DNA from 2 places in the Halobacillus litoralis genome. Region 1 is predicted to be linked to the other one. Evidence: a T-box and tRNA genes for the amino acid it is inferred to sense, from the RefSeq annotation. Region 1 holds a T-box; the other holds one or more tRNA genes.
The links. The T-box of region 1 lies ahead of leuS (leucine--tRNA ligase). A T-box ahead of a tRNA ligase gene usually reads a tRNA of that ligase, here a tRNA-Leu.
Positions count from the first base shown of each region.

Region 2: it encodes a tRNA-Leu, which carries the amino acid that the T-box ahead of leuS (leucine--tRNA ligase) is inferred to sense. The anticodon was not compared.

Region 1 covers NZ_CP129016.1:1,985,400-1,996,141, reverse strand. The annotation lists rRNA gene LC065_RS10030 (23S ribosomal RNA) at 1-2,513, opposite strand, end outside; rRNA gene LC065_RS10025 (16S ribosomal RNA) at 2,684-4,249, opposite strand; gene LC065_RS10020 (rhodanese-like domain-containing protein) at 4,673-4,984, opposite strand; gene leuS (leucine--tRNA ligase) at 5,106-7,520, opposite strand; T-box leader at 7,573-7,787, opposite strand; gene LC065_RS10010 (tRNA 5-(aminomethyl)-2-thiouridylate-methyltransferase MnmM) at 7,916-8,491, shown strand; gene LC065_RS10005 (tetraprenyl-beta-curcumene synthase family protein) at 8,575-9,624, opposite strand; gene LC065_RS10000 (serine aminopeptidase domain-containing protein) at 9,672-10,061, opposite strand; gene LC065_RS09995 (alpha/beta hydrolase) at 9,994-10,449, opposite strand; gene LC065_RS09990 (gamma carbonic anhydrase) at 10,509-10,742, shown strand, end outside.
Region 2 covers NZ_CP129016.1:490,122-500,711, forward strand. The annotation lists rRNA gene LC065_RS02515 (16S ribosomal RNA) at 125-1,689, opposite strand; tRNA gene LC065_RS02520 (tRNA-Ile) at 1,810-1,886, opposite strand; tRNA gene LC065_RS02525 (tRNA-Gly) at 1,905-1,978, opposite strand; tRNA gene LC065_RS02530 (tRNA-Pro) at 2,010-2,086, opposite strand; tRNA gene LC065_RS02535 (tRNA-Arg) at 2,091-2,167, opposite strand; tRNA gene LC065_RS02540 (tRNA-Leu) at 2,236-2,323, opposite strand; tRNA gene LC065_RS02545 (tRNA-Leu) at 2,372-2,454, opposite strand; tRNA gene LC065_RS02550 (tRNA-Lys) at 2,463-2,538, opposite strand; tRNA gene LC065_RS02555 (tRNA-Gln) at 2,644-2,718, opposite strand; tRNA gene LC065_RS02560 (tRNA-Asp) at 2,726-2,802, opposite strand; tRNA gene LC065_RS02565 (tRNA-Glu) at 2,817-2,888, opposite strand; tRNA gene LC065_RS02570 (tRNA-Ser) at 2,898-2,988, opposite strand; tRNA gene LC065_RS02575 (tRNA-Asn) at 2,993-3,067, opposite strand; gene LC065_RS02580 (SprT family protein) at 3,242-3,685, opposite strand; gene cmpA (cortex morphogenetic protein CmpA) at 3,761-3,871, shown strand; gene LC065_RS02590 (Tex family protein) at 3,916-6,057, opposite strand; gene LC065_RS02595 (PP2C family serine/threonine-protein phosphatase) at 6,809-7,384, opposite strand; gene sigB (RNA polymerase sigma factor SigB) at 7,405-8,184, opposite strand; gene rsbW (anti-sigma B factor RsbW) at 8,156-8,632, opposite strand; gene LC065_RS02610 (STAS domain-containing protein) at 8,635-8,964, opposite strand; gene LC065_RS02615 (PP2C family protein-serine/threonine phosphatase) at 9,029-10,039, opposite strand; gene LC065_RS02620 (anti-sigma regulatory factor) at 10,056-10,457, opposite strand; gene LC065_RS02625 (STAS domain-containing protein) at 10,460-10,590, opposite strand, start outside.

The DNA of each region.
Region 1 (10,742 bases):
CGAGGTGCCAAACCTCCCCGTCGATGTGGACTCTTGGGGGGAGATAAGCCTGTTATCCCCGGGGTAGCTTTTATCCGTTGAGCGACGGCCCTTCCATGCGGAACCGCCGGATCACTAAGCCCGACTTTCGTCCCTGCTCGACTTGTAGGTCTCGCAGTCAAGCTCCCTTGTGCCTTTACACTCTGCGAATGATTTCCAACCATTCTGAGGGAACCTTTGGGCGCCTCCGTTACCTTTTGGGAGGCGACCGCCCCAGTCAAACTGCCCACCTGACACTGTCTCCGGACCGGATTACGGTCCAGGTTAGAATGTCCGTACAGCCAGGTAGTATCCCACCAGCGCCTCCACCGAAGCTAGCGCTCCGGCTTCCAAGGCTCCTACCTATCCTGTACAAGCTGTACCAACATTCAATATCAGGCTACAGTAAAGCTCCACGGGGTCTTTCCGTCCTGTCGCGGGTAATGTGCATCTTCACACATAGTATAATTTCACCGGGTCTCTCGTTGAGACAGTGCCCAAGTCGTTGCACCTTTCGTGCGGGTCGGAACTTACCCGACAAGGAATTTCGCTACCTTAGGACCGTTATAGTTACGGCCGCCGTTTACTGGGGCTTCGGTTCAACGCTTCGCAAAAGCTAACGCATCCCCTTAACCTTCCAGCACCGGGCAGGTGTCAGCCCCTATACTTCGCCTTACGGCTTCGCAGAGACCTGTGTTTTTGGTAAACAGTCGCTTGGGCCTTTTCACTGCGGCTCCTCGGCAGAGGAGCACCCCTTCTCCCGAAGTTACGGGGTCATTTTGCCGAGTTCCTTAACGAGAGTTCTCCCGCTCACCTTAGGATCCTCTCCTCGCCTACCTGTGTCGGTTTGCGGTACGGGCACCTCTTTCCTCACTAGAGGATTTTCTTGGCAGTGTGAACTCAGGAGCTTCGGTACTATATTTCCTCCCCATCACAGCTTGACGTTGCCGGACGGATTTGCCTATCCGACCGTCTCACTGCTTGGACGCGCACATCCAGTGGCGCGCTCTCCTTATCCTCCTGCGTCCCCCCGTCGTTCAAACGGAAAGGAGGTGGTACAGGAATATCAACCTGTTGTCCATCGCCTACGCCTTTCGGCCTCGGCTTAGGTCCCGACTAACCCTGAGAGGACAGCCTTCCTCAGGAAACCTTAGGCATTCGGTGAAAGAGATTCTCACTCTTTTTCGCTACTCATACCGGCATTCTCACTTCTAAGCGCTCCACCAGTCCTTACGGTCTGACTTCACGGCCCTTAGAACGCTCTCCTACCACTGATCATAAGATCAATCCGCAGCTTCGGTGGTGTGTTTAGCCCCGGTACATTTTCGGCGCAGAGTCACTCGACCAGTGAGCTATTACGCACTCTTTGAATGATGGCTGCTTCTAAGCCAACATCCCATTGTCTAAGCAACTCCACATCCTTTTCCACTTAACACACACTTTGGGACCTTAGCTGGCGGTCTGGGCTGTTTCCCTCTCGACCATGAACCTTATCACCCACGGTCTGACTCCCAGAACAAAGTCTATGGCATTCGGAGTTTGACTGAATTCGGTAACCCGATAGGGGCCCCTCGTCCAATCAGTGCTCTACCTCCATGACTTTCTATTCTGAGGCTAGCCCTAAAGCTATTTCGGAGAGAACCAGCTATCTCCGTGTTCGATTGGCATTTCACCCCTACCCACACCTCATCCCCGTAATTTTCAACTTACGTGGGTTCGGGCCTCCAGTCAGTGTTACCTGACCTTCACCCTGGACATGGGTAGATCACACGGTTTCGGGTCTACGACCGCATACTCACTCGCCCTATTCAGACTCGCTTTCGCTGCGGCTCCGCTTCTGCTGCTTAACCTCGCATACGGTCGTAACTCGCCGGTTCATTCTACAAAAGGCACGCCGTCACCCATTAACGGGCTCCGACTACTTGTAGGCACACGGTTTCAGGTTCTCTTTCACTCCCCTTCCGGGGTGCTTTTCACCTTTCCCTCACGGTACTGGTTCACTATCGGTCACTAGGGAGTATTTAGCCTTGGGAGATGGTCCTCCCGGATTCCGACGGAATTCCTCGTGTTCCGCCGTACTCAGGATCCACTCCGGAGAGAGAAAGATTTCGACTACAGGGCTGTTACCTGCTCTGGCTGACCTTTCCAGATCGATTCGCCTATCTTCCTCTTTGGTAACTCCAATGGAGTGTCCTACAACCCCAGAAAGCAAGCTTTCTGGTTTGGGCTGATTCCGTTTCGCTCGCCGCTACTTGGGAAATCGCGTTTGCTTTCTCTTCCTCCGGGTACTTAGATGTTTCAGTTCCCCGGGTGTGCCTGCCTATACCTATGTATTCAGTATAGGATACTGTTCCATTACGAACAGTGGGTTTCCCCATTCGGAAATCTCCGGGTCAAAGCCTACTTACGGCTCGCCGGAGCATATCGGTGTTAGTCCCGTCCTTCATCGGCTCCTAGTACCAAGGCATCCACCGTGCGCCCTTATTCACTTAACTATCTTCGTGAAAAGACGTTTACAATTTCAATTAGATGTCTTGTCATCAATTGTCTCATCGTTAGATGAAACAATGATTCCTTATCCAGTTTTCAAGGTTCACAAGTTGAAAGATCGTTTGATCTCTCAAAACTGAACAACCAACACAGTACGTTTCCGTTATATCCTTAGAAAGGAGGTGATCCAGCCGCACCTTCCGATACGGCTACCTTGTTACGACTTCACCCCAATCATTGGCCCCACCTTCGGCGGCTGGCTCCAAAAAGGTTACCTCACCGACTTCGGGTGTTGCCAACTCTCGTGGTGTGACGGGCGGTGTGTACAAGGCCCGGGAACGTATTCACCGCGGCATGCTGATCCGCGATTACTAGCGATTCCGGCTTCATGCAGGCGAGTTGCAGCCTGCAATCCGAACTGAGAATGGTTTTATGGGATTTGCTACACCTCGCGGCTTCGCTGCCCTTTGTACCATCCATTGTAGCACGTGTGTAGCCCAGGTCATAAGGGGCATGATGATTTGACGTCATCCCCGCCTTCCTCCGGTTTGTCACCGGCAGTCACCTTAGAGTGCCCAACTGAATGCTGGCAACTAAGATTAGGGGTTGCGCTCGTTGCGGGACTTAACCCAACATCTCACGACACGAGCTGACGACAACCATGCACCACCTGTCACTTGGTCCCCGAAGGGAAAGTCCTATCTCTAGGATTGTCCAAGGATGTCAAGACCTGGTAAGGTTCTTCGCGTTGCTTCGAATTAAACCACATGCTCCACCGCTTGTGCGGGCCCCCGTCAATTCCTTTGAGTTTCAGCCTTGCGGCCGTACTCCCCAGGCGGAGTGCTTAATGCGTTAACTTCAGCACTAAGGGGTGGAAGCCCCCTAACACCTAGCACTCATCGTTTACGGCGTGGACTACCAGGGGTATCTAATCCTGTTTGCTACCCACGCTTTCGCACCTCAGCGTCAGAAACAGACCAGAGAGTCGCCTTCGCCACTGGTGTTCCTCCACATATCTACGCATTTCACCGCTACACGTGGAATTCCACTCTCCTCTTCTGTCCTCAAGTTCCCCAGTTTCCAATGACCCTCCACGGTTGAGCCGTGGGCTTTCACATCAGACTTAAGGAACCGCCTGCGCGCGCTTTACGCCCAATAATTCCGGACAACGCTTGCCCCCTACGTATTACCGCGGCTGCTGGCACGTAGTTAGCCGGGGCTTCCTCGTTAGGTACCGTCAAGGTACCGCTCTATTCGCACGGTACTTGTTCTTCCCTAACAACAGAACTTTACGATCCGAAGACCTTCATCGTTCACGCGGCGTTGCTCCGTCAGACTTTCGTCCATTGCGGAAGATTCCCTACTGCTGCCTCCCGTAGGAGTCTGGGCCGTGTCTCAGTCCCAGTGTGGCCGATCACCCTCTCAGGTCGGCTACGCATCGTCGCCTTGGTGAGCCGTTACCTCACCAACTAGCTAATGCGCCGCGGGCCCATCTGTAAGTGATAGCAAGAAGCCATCTTTCAACTTTCCTTCATGCGAAAGAAAGTATTACCCGGCATTAGCCCCGGTTTCCCGGGGTTATTCCGATCTTACAGGCAGGTTGCCCACGTGTTACTCACCCGTCCGCCGCTCGTTCCACGAGCTTCACCCCGAAGGGATCCACTCGCTTCCCGCGCTCGACTTGCATGTATTAGGCACGCCGCCAGCGTTCGTCCTGAGTCAGGATCAAACTCTCCATAAAAGTTAAGTTTGACTTGCTCATTTGCACACCGAATGTGCTTGTTTCAAATCTCTTCTATAAAGAAGAAATGTTTTGACGTACTGGTTGGTTCGTTCAGTTTTCAAAGATCAAGTACTGCCTCACCCGACAGTAATCAAATTCTAGCATAATCGACTATATGTCGTCAATAGCTTTAATAGAATTTGTTGAAATAAATCTCTTAATGAGATGTTTTCTGTGCTGCTGAATAAGCAACGTTACCTATAATACACGGTGAACTTTCCCACGTCAATAGTTTAATAGAATTTCTTTGATATAAATGCAACCATTATTAGAGAGTAAAAAAACCCCTTCTATATAGAAAGGGCCGATCAAATGTGTGTAGTTACATCTGACACAACGTATTAAATTATTTGTAGCAGTTATCGCTTAACACCGCTCGTGTTAAAAAACGAGCTCTCCTTGCCACTTCAACATTCCGCCTTCCATGTTTTGTACGTTCCCAAATCCACGTTCTTTCATGAATTCGGCAGCATTCATGCTGCGGCGACCGGAACGGCAGATCATCACATACTCTTGATCTTTAGGCAGGCTCTCAATTTTTTCAGGAATATCCCCAAGGCGTATATGCTTTGCATTCGGAACCATCCCTTGTGAAACTTCTTCATCTTCTCTTACATCGATTATAGTAAAGTCATCGTTATTGTTGATTTTCTCTTCCACTTGTTGAGGCGTGATTTCTTTAATTTGACTCATTTTCATCCCTCCATATTAATCGTTTGCACATTAATTTTAATTTACTGTTAATTAAAGTCAAGGCATATGACCAATAACAAATAAAGCACCCTGCTATACAAACAGGGTGCTTACAAATGATTTAATTGGCTACAATGTTGACTAGTTTACCTGGTACAGCAACAACTTTCCTGATTGTCTTTCCTTCCAGCCATTGCTTGACGTCGTCATTTTCAAGTGCTTGCTTCTCTAGATCTTCTTTGGAAGCTTCTTTATTTACCATCATTTTCGCACGCACTTTACCCATAACCTGGACCACGATTTCCACTTCATCTTCTACAAGTTTAGATTCGTCAAACTCCGGCCAAGGCTGATAGCTGATCGTTTCAGAGTGGCCAAGCTTCTGCCATAGTTCTTCTGCTAGGTGTGGAGCGACAGGAGATAGAAGTTTAACAAAGCCTTCTACATACTCTTTCGGTAAAACGTCTGCTTTATACCCATCATTGATAAAGACCATCATTTGAGAGATTCCTGTATTGAAACGAAGGGCTTCAAAGTTTTCAGTCACTTTTTTAACGGTTTCATGGTAGACCTTCTCCAACGTAGTATCCCCTGAATTTTCTTTAACTGCTTCTGACAATTCACCTTCAGTAACAAATAGTCGCCATACACGATCAAGGAAACGACGAGCCCCGTCCAAGCCATTCTCAGACCATGCTACTGATGCATCAAGCGGCCCCATAAACATTTCATAAAGTCTCAGAGTGTCTGCCCCGTGAGAGTAGACGATGTCATCAGGATTGACAACATTCCCTTTAGACTTACTCATTTTTTCATTATTTTCTCCAAGGATCATGCCCTGATTGAATAGCTTTTGGAATGGTTCTTTCGTTGGAACAACTCCTGCATCGTAAAGGACCTTGTGCCAGAAACGTGCATACAACAAGTGAAGAACCGCGTGCTCCGCGCCACCAATATACACATCGACCGGAAGCCACTTTTTCAATGCTTCATAATCAGCAAAGGTTTCCTCATTATTAGCATCAATATAACGCAGGTAATACCAGCAGCTACCTGCCCATTGAGGCATCGTATTCGTTTCCCTGCGCCCCTTCATGCCTGTTTCAGGATCTACGACATTAACCCATTCATCAATATTAGCAAGCGGGGATTCCCCTGTGCCGGATGGTTTAATTTCCGTCGTCTTTGGAAGTTTAACAGGTAGTTCTTCTTCTTTGACTGCAGTAATCGAACCGTCTTCCCAGTGGATGACAGGGATTGGTTCACCCCAATAGCGCTGACGGCTGAAGAGCCAGTCACGAAGGCGGTAAGTTGTTTGTTTCTTACCTTTCCCGTTTTCTTCAAGCCAATGAATTGCCTTTTCAATTGCCTCTTCTTTCCCAAGGCCGTTTAAGAAGTCAGAGTTGATGTGAGGACCATCTCCTGTATATGCTTCTTCCTCAACATTTCCTCCCTCTACGACTGGGATGATCGGAAGGTCAAATTTCTGGGCGAATTCAAAGTCTCTTTCATCATGGGCAGGGACCGCCATAATGGCACCGCTGCCGTAGCTCATCAATACGTAATCAGCCACCCAGATTGGAAGCTTTTCACCATTGATCGGATTGATCGCATAAGAACCAGTGAATACCCCTGATTTATCCTTAGCCAAGTCCGTACGCTCAAGATCACTCTTGTTTTGCGCTTTTTCAATATATGTGGATACGGCACCTTTCTGTTCAGCTGTTACAATTTCATTGACCAGTGGATGTTCTGGAGCCACGACGGCATAAGTTGCACCAAATAATGTGTCTGGACGAGTGGTAAACACATCAAAAGATTGGTTAAAACCATCAATTTCAAAAGTGACCTCTGCCCCTTCTGACTTGCCAATCCAATTTCTTTGCATATCTTTAATGCTTTCCGGCCAATCCAACTCTTCCAAGTCTTCAAGTAGACGATCCGCATAAGCTGTAATCTTCAGCATCCACTGTTTCATCGGGCGACGTTCAACAGGGTGATCTCCTCGTTCACTTCGACCATCGATAACTTCTTCATTCGCAAGTACCGTGCCAAGAGCCGGACACCAGTTCACGGCTACTTCGTCAATATAAGCCAGACCCTTTTCATAAAGTTTCAAAAAGATCCATTGCGTCCATTTATAGTAATCAGGGTCTGTTGTATTCACTTCTCGATCCCAATCATAGGAGAAACCCAGTTCTTGTATTTGCCTACGGAAGGTGTCAATGTTTTGTTTTGTAAATTCTTCAGGATCATTTCCTGTATCCAATGCATATTGCTCTGCCGGAAGCCCGAAAGCATCCCAACCAATCGGATGAAGCACTTCATATCCCTGCATCCGCTTCATACGGGAAAGGATGTCTGTAGCTGTGTATCCTTCCGGGTGTCCAACGTGTAGACCGGCACCTGATGGATAAGGGAACATATCCAATGCATAGAATTTCTTTTTGTCTGAGTAACTGTCTGTCTTGAATGTCTTTTCTTCAAGCCAGTATTTTTGCCATTTCTTTTCAATGGTCTTATGATCAAAAGCCATTTCATTGCCTCCTCATAATCTCTCTAAAAAATATAAAAAGCCCCTCATCCCAGTATGGGACGAGAGGCTTGATTCCCGCGGTACCACCCAAATTAACACATCTGTGTTCAACTTGACATCGATAACGGCGACCACACCGGCAGAAACTACTTATGTTCACTTCTGCGACATCCAAGGCGAGTTCATGATTTTCAAGGACAGCTTCCACCAGCCGCTGCCTCTCTACCACTTGAAAGAGTCACTACTACTCCTTTTCAACGTCATGCTATTATAACCGTATATTAATGAATGAAAACAGCTTTGTCAAGCGGCATTCGCCCAAGCTTTTCGTCCATCTACATGAAAAGTCTATTCGTGCTACAATACTAAAGAACAATACTATTGGAGGATGCAGCATGACGATTGAACGAATTTTAGACTACGCCCATTCATTGATGAAAAAAACGATAGAACCTGGCGATGTCGTTATAGATGGAACGTGCGGCAACGGTCACGATACAGCTTTTCTCGCCCAACTTGTAGGAGAGAAAGGGCATGTGTATGCCTTTGATGTGCAGGATCAAGCGATCTCAAAAACTCAGGAACGTTTAAAGGAACATGGGCTTGCAAACCATACGAGTCTTATCCATGATTCCCATGCCTACGTACAAAACTACCTACAAGACAAACACCAAACCAATATATCCGCAGCCATTTACAATTTAGGTTATCTGCCAGGCAGTGATAAAACTGTGGTAACCAAGCCTGAAGGGACGATCCAGTCGGTTGAAAACGTACTGGCTACTCTAAAGAAAGGTGGGTTGGTGGTCTTAGTTGTCTATCACGGACACCCTGGGGGAGCCGAAGAGAAAGATGCCATCATGGAATATGTATCAGAGTTGGATTCCAAGTACTACCAAGTCCTTCATTACGGATTTATCAATAAAAAAAGAACACCTCCCTTTATCTTAGCCATCGAGAAGCTTTCCTAAGGATTAAGGTGAAATCCAGACGGAGGATAAAAACAGCAAACCGCGTAACTTCTTATATTCCTAAAAGGAAAAAGCCTGGTCGTTTAAATCTCACGACCAGGCTTTAATTTATGATACACCTTTGTATTGTAATAAAAGAACGTTGCTTTCTTACCACTTACTTTCAACATCTCTTTCACAAAGCTTTTAGCATTTGAAAGTCTGCCTACTTTACGATCCGCTAAGTACATGCCAACCAGACCTTCATGTATCATTTGGTGAAACGCTGCATCCGGGAGCCTTTGAATTTCCTCATGGGCCTTTTCAACAAAATACCGGAAGCGGTTCTTCATTTCATCCTCATGGTCGTAGTAAGCACAGAAATTCAAATCCCCCTCTTTCTCATCTTCCTCTTGGTCAATGTAATAATCAAGCAAGATATGTAATCCCTGCATATAAGGAAAATAACTTCTTTCAATTTGATTAGATAACGTTGCATCCATCTTTCCACTAAGCGTATAGGAAACAAGGCAAAAAATTCCCAACGTAGACCCTGTACATGCGGAAAACTCATACCAGCTGAGTTCCGGCCATTCTTTTTGGTAGTGCTTGAACCAATTTTGAAGCCTCGGAATCCTCTCGTTTTCGATCACATGCTTATGAACTTGCAAATCACCATACAACTGACCTAACCTTACCGCCTGCTTCTTGACGATCTGATAGTCTTCCGCCTCGGAAAGGACTTGCTGGCACGTGTTCACAAGATCATGGAGGTACCCCCCATCATCCTGCTCGTCACGATATTGGTAATAATCCTGTAATGGGTTACCTGGTGTCAAGGCGTCGATCATAGATTCATGCAACATGCGGAAATCGTCAGGATCCATAGAGGTGCTACGGTCACAAAGGTTGTCCAAGTAGTCACTGATGGTTTGATAAGCAACAATGAATCGAATGGCCTGTTTATCGTTGCCGCGGGAGAGAGCAGAGTAAATAGATCCCCCTTCACAGTGAAACGTCTTTTCTTCAATACTCGCCAAAGCTTGACTTCTAAGTTCTTCGTCAGGAATCGATTTCGCCCTTTCAATCCAGTAAGATAATTCATTATGAACAGCAGGAAAAATATTTCGATAAACTCTGTACATCAAAAACATGGCGTTACCTGGGACTGCACGTCTCAAAAGAAAGCCTCCTTTCCGATTTACTTTAGATGATCCTCTAAAAAAGATAGCGTATGTTGATAGACATCTTTCCATTCCGGCTCGTTATAAATTTCATGATAAAGACCTGGCCACTGTTTGTACCTTTTTTCTTTTACCTGAACCCGGTCAAACCATTCAGCGGTCTTCTCTATTCTCACCATATAATCCTCTTCGGCCTGCATCAGTAGCAATGGGATATCAGGAAAGCGTTGAATATCAGAAAACGCTTCTCTCGTCGCTTTCTGAAATTCACGGTACCAGCGAACAGAGACTTTATCAATAATCAAAGGATCTTGTTGAAACTCTATAATTTTGTCCTTATTACGTGTGATATATTCGGGATCTTGAGGAGCTTTGATTCTTAATGATGGAATAAAAGTATTTAACATATAAGACACAGCTTCCAAGGGGATGCTCGCTTTTTTTCAGGAGCCCTAGCGCAGGAGAAGAAAGAATAACACCATCCACCTTTGGTTGAGCGGTCTCCATTGTACGAACAACCGCAAGGCCTCCCATGCTATGCCCCATTAAAAATACTTTTTTATTGGGGTCCGCCTCTTGAATCCACATCATAATGGTATTGATATAGTCCTGAAAAGAACGGATATGGCCACTCTTCCCTGAAGAACGACCCTGACCTGGCAGGTCCCCATAAATAACGGAATACCCATCCTTTTGAAGTTGGTCGACCAGTTCATGATACCGTCCTGAATGTTCAAAGGCCCCATGAACGAGCACAACCGTTGCACGATCATTGACTGATTCTACTTTCTTCACAGCATCTCCCTCTTTTCTTCTGCTATACTATCAATAGTATAAGTATAAGGGGGTTTTTCATGATTTGCGAATATAAAGGAAAGGTACCTGACATACATCCGAGCGCGTATGTTGCTGAAGATGCTGTGATCACAGGGGATGTAACCATACAGGAAAAGGCCAGTGTTTGGTTCAAGACCGTGATCAGAGGAGATGTAGCTCCCGTACATATTGGCAAGAACACCAACATTCAAGATTTAAGCCTCTTACATCAAAGCCCAGACAAACCATTAATCATTGAGGACGGGGTAACC
Region 2 (10,590 bases), 1.5 Mb from region 1:
CAATTGTCTCATCGTTAGATGAAACAATGATTCCTTATCCAGTTTTCAAGGTTCACAAGTTGAAAGATCGTTTGATCTCTCAAAACTGAACAACCAACACAGTACGTTTCCGTTATATCCTTAGAAAGGAGGTGATCCAGCCGCACCTTCCGATACGGCTACCTTGTTACGACTTCACCCCAATCATTGGCCCCACCTTCGGCGGCTGGCTCCAAAAAGGTTACCTCACCGACTTCGGGTGTTGCCAACTCTCGTGGTGTGACGGGCGGTGTGTACAAGGCCCGGGAACGTATTCACCGCGGCATGCTGATCCGCGATTACTAGCGATTCCGGCTTCATGCAGGCGAGTTGCAGCCTGCAATCCGAACTGAGAATGGTTTTATGGGATTTGCTACACCTCGCGGCTTCGCTGCCCTTTGTACCATCCATTGTAGCACGTGTGTAGCCCAGGTCATAAGGGGCATGATGATTTGACGTCATCCCCCGCCTTCCTCCGGTTTGTCACCGGCAGTCACCTTAGAGTGCCCAACTGAATGCTGGCAACTAAGATTAGGGGTTGCGCTCGTTGCGGGACTTAACCCAACATCTCACGACACGAGCTGACGACAACCATGCACCACCTGTCACTTGGTCCCCGAAGGGAAAGTCCTATCTCTAGGATTGTCCAAGGATGTCAAGACCTATAGTAAGGTTCTTCGCGTTGCTTCGAATTAAACCACATGCTCCACCGCTTGTGCGGGCCCCGTCAATTCCTTTGAGTTTCAGCCTTGCGGCCGTACTCCAAGGCGGAGTGCTTAATGCGTTAACTTCAGCACTAAGGGGTGGAAGCCCCTAACACCTAGCACTCATCGTTTACGGCGTGGACTACTGGGGTATCTAATCCTGTTTGCTACCCACGCTTTCGCACCTCAGCGTCAGAAACAGACCAGAGAGTCGCCTTCGCCACTGGTGTTCCTCCACATATCTACGCATTTCACCGCTACACGTGGAATTCCACTCTCCTCTTCTGTCCTCAAGTTCCCCAGTTTCCAATGACCCTCCACGGTTGAGCCGTGGGCTTTCACATCAGACTTAAGGAACCGCCTGCGCGCGCTTTACGCCCAATAATTCCGGACAACGCTTGCCCCCTACGTATTACCGCGGCTGCTGGCACGTAGTTAGCCGGGGCTTCCTCGTTAGGTACCGTCAAGGTACCGCTCTATTCGCACGGTACTTGTTCTTCCCTAACAACAGAACTTTACGATCCGAAGACCTTCATCGTTCACGCGGCGTTGCTCCGTCAGACTTTCGTCCATTGCGGAAGATTCCCTACTGCTGCCTCCCGTAGGAGTCTGGGCCGTGTCTCAGTCCCAGTGTGGCCGATCACCCTCTCAGGTCGGCTACGCATCGTCGCCTTGGTGAGCCGTTACCTCACCAACTAGCTAATGCGCCGCGGGCCCATCTGTAAGTGATAGCGAGAAGCCATCTTTCAACTTTCCTTCATGCGAAAGAAAGTATTACCCGGCATTAGCCCCGGTTTCCCGGGGTTATTCCGATCTTACAGGCAGGTTGCCCACGTGTTACTCACCCGTCCGCCGCTCGTTCCACGAGCTTCACCCCGAAGGGATCCACTCGCTTCCCGCGCTCGACTTGCATGTATTAGGCACGCCGCCAGCGTTCGTCCTGAGCCAGGATCAAACTCTCCATAAAAGTTAAGTTTGACTTGCTCATTTGCACACCGAATGTGCTTTGTTTCAAATCTCTTCTATAAAGAAGAAATATTTTGACGTACTGGTTGGTTCGTTCAGTTTTCAAAGATCAAATGAATCATGGTGGGCCTGAGTGGACTTGAACCACCGACCTCACGCTTATCAGGCGTGCGCTCTAACCAACTGAGCTACAGGCCCCGATGACATTCAATAAAATGGAGCGGGTGAAGGGAATCGAACCCTCATCATCAGCTTGGAAGGCTGAGGTTTTACCACTAAACTACACCCGCAAGTGTATCATATTGTTATTTAGGATTTCGATGGTCGGGAAGACAGGATTCGAACCTGCGACCCCTTGGTCCCAAACCAAGTGCTCTACCAAGCTGAGCTACTTCCCGTTAATGGCGCGCCCGAGAGGAGTCGAACCCCTAACCTTCTGATCCGTAGTCAGACGCTCTATCCAATTGAGCTACGGGCGCATTAAAAAAGCGACATTTAATATGTTAACATCTTTTGTGTTTTGACGCAAGCACTTTTTTAAAAAAGTTGGTGCGGCCGAGAGGACTTGAACCTCCACGGGATTACCTCCCACTAGGCCCTCAACCTAGCGCGTCTGCCGATTCCGCCACGACCGCAAAATTGCTGTAGTAAACAATGGGATGCTGATCATGATAATTGGATAATGCGGGTGGAGGGACTTGAACCCCCCACGCCGTGAAGCACTAGATCCTAAATCTAGCGTGTCTGCCAATTCCACCACACCCGCATAATAAATGGTGAGCCATGAAGGATTCGAACCTTCGACCCTCTGATTAAAAGTCAGATGCTCTACCAGCTGAGCTAATGGCTCCTATTAAAGGAATCTGTAACACTCAATGATGATGTTGTTTTTTGAAGCACAAGAAACATCATATAACTTATTCAGCTTTTTGTCAACTCTTTTTTGAAAAGAAAATGGCTGGGCCAGCTGGATTCGAACCAGCGCATGACGGTACCAAAAACCGTTGCCTTACCGCTTGGCTATGGCCCAAAAAGAGTGGCGGTCCGGACGGGACTCGAACCCGCGACCTCCTGCGTGACAGGCAGGCATTCTAACCAACTGAACTACCGGACCTTTATAAGGTTAAGTGACCCGTACGGGATTCGAACCCGTGTTACCGCCGTGAAAGGGCGGTGTCTTAACCACTTGACCAACGGGCCAAAAATAAATGGCGGAGAAGGAGGGATTTGAACCCTCGCGCCGCTTACGCGACCTACACCCTTAGCAGGGGCGCCTCTTCAGCCACTTGAGTACTTCTCCGTAATGGCTCCAACGGTAGGATTCGAACCTACGACCGATCGGTTAACAGCCGATTGCTCTACCACTGAGCTACGTTGGAATAATTCGCAATGTCCGTTGCTGTTTATCAGCGACGTTTTATATCTTATAACATTTCGTCCGTGGTGTCAAACCTTTTTTGATGAATTTCTAAGTTGTTTTCATGCGTTTTTTGGCTTGTTTTGTTAGGACTTAATTAATTTAACATGTGTCCCATCGTTCGTCAATGGAAAATTTACTTCTTTTTTATATTCCCTTTACATTTCCCACATCCGAAACGTTTCGTGTCCACCCGTCTTTTCCGCTTGTATGTTTGTCCGCATTTTGTACAAACATAGTGGTGGAAGTTCCCACTTTTTTCAGAAGGTAATGCTGAACAATGTCGTGGAGACCCTGTCTTTTTCAATAGTGCCTTGAACTCAGGATCACGATGCCCAAAACCTTTCCCTTCAATATGAAGGTGATAATGACAAAGTTCATGTTTAATAATGCCTTCTAATTCGACACCATCTAATTCTACAATATATTTCGGATTGATTTCAATCACTTTTTTAGAAGGAATGTACCTTCCTCCTGTCGTACGAAGACGAGAATTGAAGTATACATCATGAGCAAAAGGCTTGTCAAAGTATTTTTTCGATAATTCATTGGTCCATTGCTGCAATTCCTGATCTGTCATAGGAACACCTCCCTTGTCCTTTGCATACTGTATCATAAGAATGAAAAAAGTTGAATATGAAGGAGCTGGGTACTTATGCCTTCCTGGTTGAAGAGCCAAATGACAAAAGCATTCTTGAACAAAGACAAATACCAGATCAAAATGCTGAACCAATGCTGGTATTACTATCAGCATCTATATAAATAAAAACTACCCAGAAAGTATTACTATCCAGGCAGTTTCGTTTAATATTACCCTTGATTAATCATGGTCAAAGCGATCCTCTGTTTTTGTACATCCACTTGATCGACCCAAACGGTAACGACGTCCCCTACCGCCACCACGTCCATTGGGTGTTTGACGAATTTATTAGCAAGCTTCGAGATATGGACAAGCCCATCCTGTTTGACTCCAATATCCACAAATGCACCGAAGTCTACAACGTTTCTAACGGTTCCTTCCAGTTCCATCCCCTGTTCTAAATCTTCCATAGAAAGAACATTTGTTTTCAACAATGGCTTAGGAAGGTCATCCCTCGGGTCCCGTCCAGGCTGGACGAGAGATTTTATAATATCCTGAAGCGTCAACTCACCAATGTTCAGTTGTTCCGCTACTGATGATGTGTCGACACTTTTCAGTTCTTCTGCCAGCTTGTCCGTTCCAATATCTTCTGTGGTAAAACCGAACTTCCTCAACAGTTCCCGTGTCGCTTTATAACTTTCCGGGTGGATCGGTGTGCGATCAAGAGGTTCCTTTCCATCTAGTATTCTTAAAAAGCCGATACTTTGCTCAAATGTCTTTGCACCTAAGCGAGGAATATCTTTGAGTTCGGATCTTTTCGTAAACTTCCCTAACTCTTCTCTCTTTTTCACGACATTATTGGCAACCGTTTTACTTAACCCTGATACATACTGCAACAGAGATGAAGAAGCGGTGTTCACATTCACTCCCACTTGGTTTACCGCCGTCTCAACAACGAACGTCAGTGATTCGTTCAGTTTTTTCTGAGTGACATCGTGCTGGTATTGCCCAACCCCGATGGATTTAGGGTCAATCTTTACGAGTTCTGCTAATGGGTCATGGACACGACGAGCGATGGATACCGCACTACGCTCTTCTACTTGAAAGTCCGGGAATTCTTCACGTGCAAGCTTCGAAGCTGAGTACACACTCGCCCCTGCTTCATTCACAATCATATAAGAAGCCTTCAACTGATGTTTTTGGATCATATCTGCGATGAACTGTTCCGTTTCTCTGGAAGCTGTGCCATTCCCGATGGCCATCAGCTCAATGTCATACGCATCCATGAAGCCAAGAATCTTTTTCTCCGCCCCTGCCGTATCATTTCTTGGTGCTGTTGGATAGACGACGCCAATATCCAGCACTTTCCCTGTTTCGTCCACGACGGCAAGTTTACAACCGGTACGGTAGGCAGGGTCTACTCCAAGAACCACTTTTCCTTTCAATGGGGGTTGCAGCAAAAGGTTTCGCAAATTACTGGAGAAAACTTCAATCGCCTGTTCCTCAGCCTGTTCAGATAATGCTCCTCGGATCTCTCTTTCAACAGATGGCTGAATTAAACGCTTATAACTGTCCTGGATCGCTTCTTCCAAGATGGAACGGATCTTCCCGACCGTATGGCGTTTAATAACGCTCCTCTCCAAATATTGAACAATCGCCTCTTCAGGAGGCTGAACGGAAACTTTAATAATTTCTTCTTTTTCCCCACGGTTAAGTGCAAGAACACGGTGGGATACGATCGACCGAACGGGTTCTTGATAGTCATAATACATTTCAAAAATGCCTTTTTCATCTTGATCTGCTTTCTTTTCCGATGAAGCGATGACACCTTTATCGTGCGTCTGCTTTCTAATCTTTTCTCGATATGTAGGGTCATCTGAAATCCATTCGGCAATGATATCATTCACCCCTGCCCGGACATCTTCAACCGTATTCACCTCGTGTTCATCAGAAAAGAAGGCTTCCGCTTCCTTCTCAAAGTCGATGTTCTGCTGTTCCCAGACTTGAGTCGCGAGAGGTTCCAATCCTTTCTCTTTGGCTACCGTCGCTCTTGTGCGCCGCTTTTGTTTATAAGGGCGGTACAGGTCTTCCACCTTTTGAAGTTTTTCAGCGGATTCAATGTCGCGGCGTAAGTCTTCGGTCAGTTTGCCCTGTTCATCAATGAGGCGAATAACTTCTTCCTTACGCTGAACAAGGTTCGTTACATAGTTCCACTGATCTTCAATTTCTTTGATTTGCACTTCATCCAATCCGCCTGTCAGTTCTTTTCGATAACGGGCGATAAACGGTACTGTATTTCCTTCTTCGAGCAATTCAATGACTTGTTTGATTGTCTGATCCTTCAATTTCGTCTGTTTAGCTACGAGCTTCATAAGCTCTGTATTTTTATTGGTTTCACTCAACTAAATGACCTCCTTCAATGACGTCTCATCCATTGTATCAAATAATAAAAGAGAATACTTAAAGACTCCCGCGTACCAATTATGTATTAGCTCCCTTTTCTTGAAGACCCAGTTTCAAGATACCCGGGGTTCATTGCCCGAGTTGATCGTCAGGGGTGGCTGGGAAGCTACTCGCTTTCCTGTGGGGGAGTGCCGAGCTTCCTCGGGCTAACGCCCTGAGGGATCTCGCCTATCTCCTTTCTCCCACGGGAGTCTCGCAGCTTCCCAACCACCCCAATCGTTTAAGAGAGAAACGAACCCCTGTACCGAGAGTGATTGCCTCTTACCCTCTCTCCTAAGTAGGGATAAAGCGCTCTATATCAAGCTTTAATTTCTGGCTGTCTGTAAGTGGAAAAGTTTATATGATTCATTTCGCTTCATCATTCAAGCTGATCTTTTAGAAGTGGTTTCGAGAATCATCTTGGGCAAAGGGGCGGAGGGGAATGGCGAGACTCCTGCGGGAAAAAGTGCTTGGTGAGACCCCACAAGACGCAGTCCGAGGAGGCTCACCGCGCTCCCGCGGAAAGCGAGCTGTTCCCCGCAGCCCCCATCCACTTAACAAAAGTCTCGAAACTGAATCTTCAAGAAACCTGCCATATACTTCCATAAATAAAATTATGATAATGGTCCATATAAAAACAATAAAACCCTCCATTCTACCTCTCGGTTGGAATGAAGGGTTTTAATTATATGCCATGGCAATCAGGGTGATATCATCATCACGAGATTGACCGTATAATTCTTTGTAATGTTGAGTAATTTGCTCAACGTCTTTGGAATGAGTAAACTTTGAAGACAGACGACGGTCATTGACTCCGTCCGAGAACATAAGGAATACCATCCCTTCTTGCACAGTACCGTGAGAAATTCTCAGCCTTCGTGGATAACCTGATAAGTAACCAGCCAACGGAATGTTGCGGTTGCGCTTCCCATCCGGGTCCACGGTAATAACACCGATGTTACCTATCGATGAATAGGAATAAGTACGAGTGTTAAAGTCGATCCTTAAAATCCCCAGGACGACTCCACGTTTCCCTACCAATACCTCGTTGCATTTTTTTATGAGAGCTTCTAAAGTCAAATCTGGATGTTCCTCTATCACTTCCATCACTGCCTTGGATGACTCACGGGCCATTTCACCACTCCCGAGACCGTCGGCGAGGGCACAAAGGAATGCAGCCTCCGTTTCCTTGTAGAAATAGCTGTCACCGCAATAGTAATTCCCTTTTTTGGCTTTTTGGAAAATAGATAAATCCACCCGTTTATTCTCCTTTTCCACTAGAATACCTCGACAGATTCAGACTGCAAGGCTTCTCTCAGCTTCCTCAAGGCCCGTCTTTGCAAACGGGATACGTGCATCTGGGAGATTCCCAGTCGTTCGCCTGTATCTTTCTGACTCATGTTTTCAAAGTACGTACATTGTAAGATTTCCTGTTCACGTTCGCTAAGAATTGGAAGTATTTTTTCTAAGAGCATTCTCTGATCGATGTTGGAATATCCATCTTCCTGGTTTCCAATCAAATCAAGGATAGTGACGGTACTTCCGTCAGAATCTGCTTCGATCTTACGGTCCACAGACAGAGCTTTATAGCTTTTACCCATTTCCATCGTCTCAAGGATATCCTCTTCAGATACTTCCAACTCATCTGCGATTTCTTTCACGGATGGAGAACGTTGCAATGAATTCGTCAGCTCTTCTGAAACCTTTTTGATCTTCGGACCGAGCTCCTTGATTCTACGTGGGACATGGACGCTCCATGTTTTGTCACGAATGAAGCGTTTGATTTCCCCGATGATCGTTGGAATGGCAAATGACTCAAAAGACTTGCCGAACTCTGGGTCATACCTTCTGATTGCCGCTAACAGTCCAAGCATGCCAACTTGAACCAAGTCTTCATGAATGGTGCTGTTTTTTGAGTATTTACGCGCAATGGATTCTACAAGATCCTTATAAACGAGGACAACCTTCTCCTGGACTGCTTCATCTCGTGGATTTTCTTGTAGATAGGCGATCCATTCGTAAACTTCCTCATTGTGGTGTTGTGATTTGGTCGCCATCTTGACCCACCCCGGTTTCATGGAGATATTTTGTCATAAGGACAATGACTCCATATTTGCTATTGATTTCAACTTTGTCCATCAGAGCATCAATGAGAAACAGGCCAAAGCCTCCTTCGCGCAGTTCTTCGATATCATCATCTTGTTTATAAGGTCCGATATCTTCCTTGATTTCGCCAAGGTTAAAGCTTCCTCCATGGTCAGCAACCATAACTTCAAGCCTGTCCTGATAAACACCAAAACCGATCGTGATTTCGCCTTCACCCGTTTCTTTATACGCATGTTTCACCGCATTGGTGATCGCCTCTGAAATGGCTACCTTCAAATCTTCAATATCTTCATAAGTGAATCCCATTCGGTTGGCAATCCCTGAGATACTCAGACGGACGACACCGATGTATTCCGCTTTGGCAGGTACCTTCACTTCAACAAAATCAAATGGTTCCATGTTTACATACCACCTTGCACTGTAGACTCGATGTTAATAATTTCTGTTAATCCTGTAATCTTAAAGAGGCGGTAAACACGGTCCTGCATATGAACAAGGCGCATCTCAGATTCATGCTCCTTTGTTGATTTCAAAGCACTGATGAACACACCAAGACCTGTAGAATCCATGTAATTCACGTCCTGGAAATCCACTTCTACAACTTGGCCTTTTTCCTTCGTCAGCGGCAGCAATGTATCTTTTAACTTGGGTGCTGTGAATGCATCCACTTCTCCGGTAAGGACGACATTTGAAACACCTTCATTGTTCGTAACATCTATTGATAAATTCATCGTAATCCCTCCCAATGTTTCCTGAAAAACATACTACATGTTTAATACCCTGTATAAACAGTGGCTAAACGTTTCTTCGTAAAATAATTAATGTGAAGTCATCTCTCAACTGAAAGTCCTGCAGACGCTCGAAATGTTTATACACCTGGTCCACAATTCCCTGTGCCGGAAGGTGGGAATATTGTTTGATGACATGTAAAATTTCTTCCTGATCAATGAATCGGTCCCCTTGCCGACATTCGGTTACACCATCGGTCAGAAGGATGATCATATCTCCTTTTTCCACTCTCTTTTCATACTGCTTATACGTGACCTCAGGAGATACGCCGAGTACAAGTCCCGGGGCATCGATTTCCTCAAACTCATCCCGATCTTTATGGTAATAGTAACCTGGTTCATGGCCGGCGGAAGAAAAATTGAACGTATGCTCATTCGAATTATACAAGCCATAGAACATCGTAATAAACATGCTTGCATCCACGTTCCGCTCCACTACACGGTTCAAACTGCCCAGAATGACACTAGGGTCTGTTCGCATTCCTGAAAAACTGTCCATCGAGTATTTGATCATCGACATACAGAGAGCAGCAGGGACACCTTTACCTATGACATCGGCAACAGCGATCCCAAGACTTCCTTTTCCATCATGGACGAAGTGGTGATAGTCCCCGTTCATTTGCTTAGCAGGAACACTCAAAGCTCCAACATCAATCTCAGACAAATCCGGTTTCACTGTCGACAATAAAGTTTTTTGCATATTGGCAGCGACGGAAATTTCCGATTTGAGCTCAAGCTGCTTTTCCCGCAACGTCTGATACTCCTGATACGCCAATCCATAAGAGATCATAGTTTCTAGAAGAAAGTTCATTGATGCCTGAATATACTCAGGCATATCCGGGTATATTTCTTGTAGCGATTGGATGTGAACATTGATAATCTCTTCAGGAGATATGTTCTGCTGCATAGAGTGCTTACTGAACTGTTCCGCTTGATATAGAGCTTGCTCATCCTGGGTCTTAATATACTCTTGTAATAATTCTTTATAATTTTCTAAGTCGAGCTTCAATGTGTTCATCTCATAATTACCTCCTTTAACGGAGCCATTTGACGACAGTGATTTCCGTACCTTCACCTTCTGCTGATACAATATCAAAGTCATCCATTAACCGTTTCACCCCTGGAAGCCCTGCTCCGAGCCCTCCTGATGTGGTGAACCCATCTTCCATAACTTGGCTGATATCTTTTATACCAGGACCTTCATCTGTAGCTACGATCCGAATTCCCTTTTTGTTCATGTCCTCGAGAGCTTCGAAACAGACTCTACCTGTTCCTGCATATAAATAAATATTCCGTGCCAGTTCAGAAATGGCCGTGGCAATCCTTGCTTGATCGACAGTCCCGAAGCCGATCTTTCTGGATATATCTCGTCCAAGTTGCCTGGCTCCGACGATGTCCCATTCCTTCTTAATATTGACACAGGATTGGAAGTCCATATTCACTCCTCCAATTCATGGCGAAGTTTGATCAATCCTTGTTCTAGATCTAACGCTGTCGGGACATCTTGCATGTGTATACCTAGGTCAATAAGAGTCATCGCAACTGCCGGCTGGATCCCTGTCAAGACAA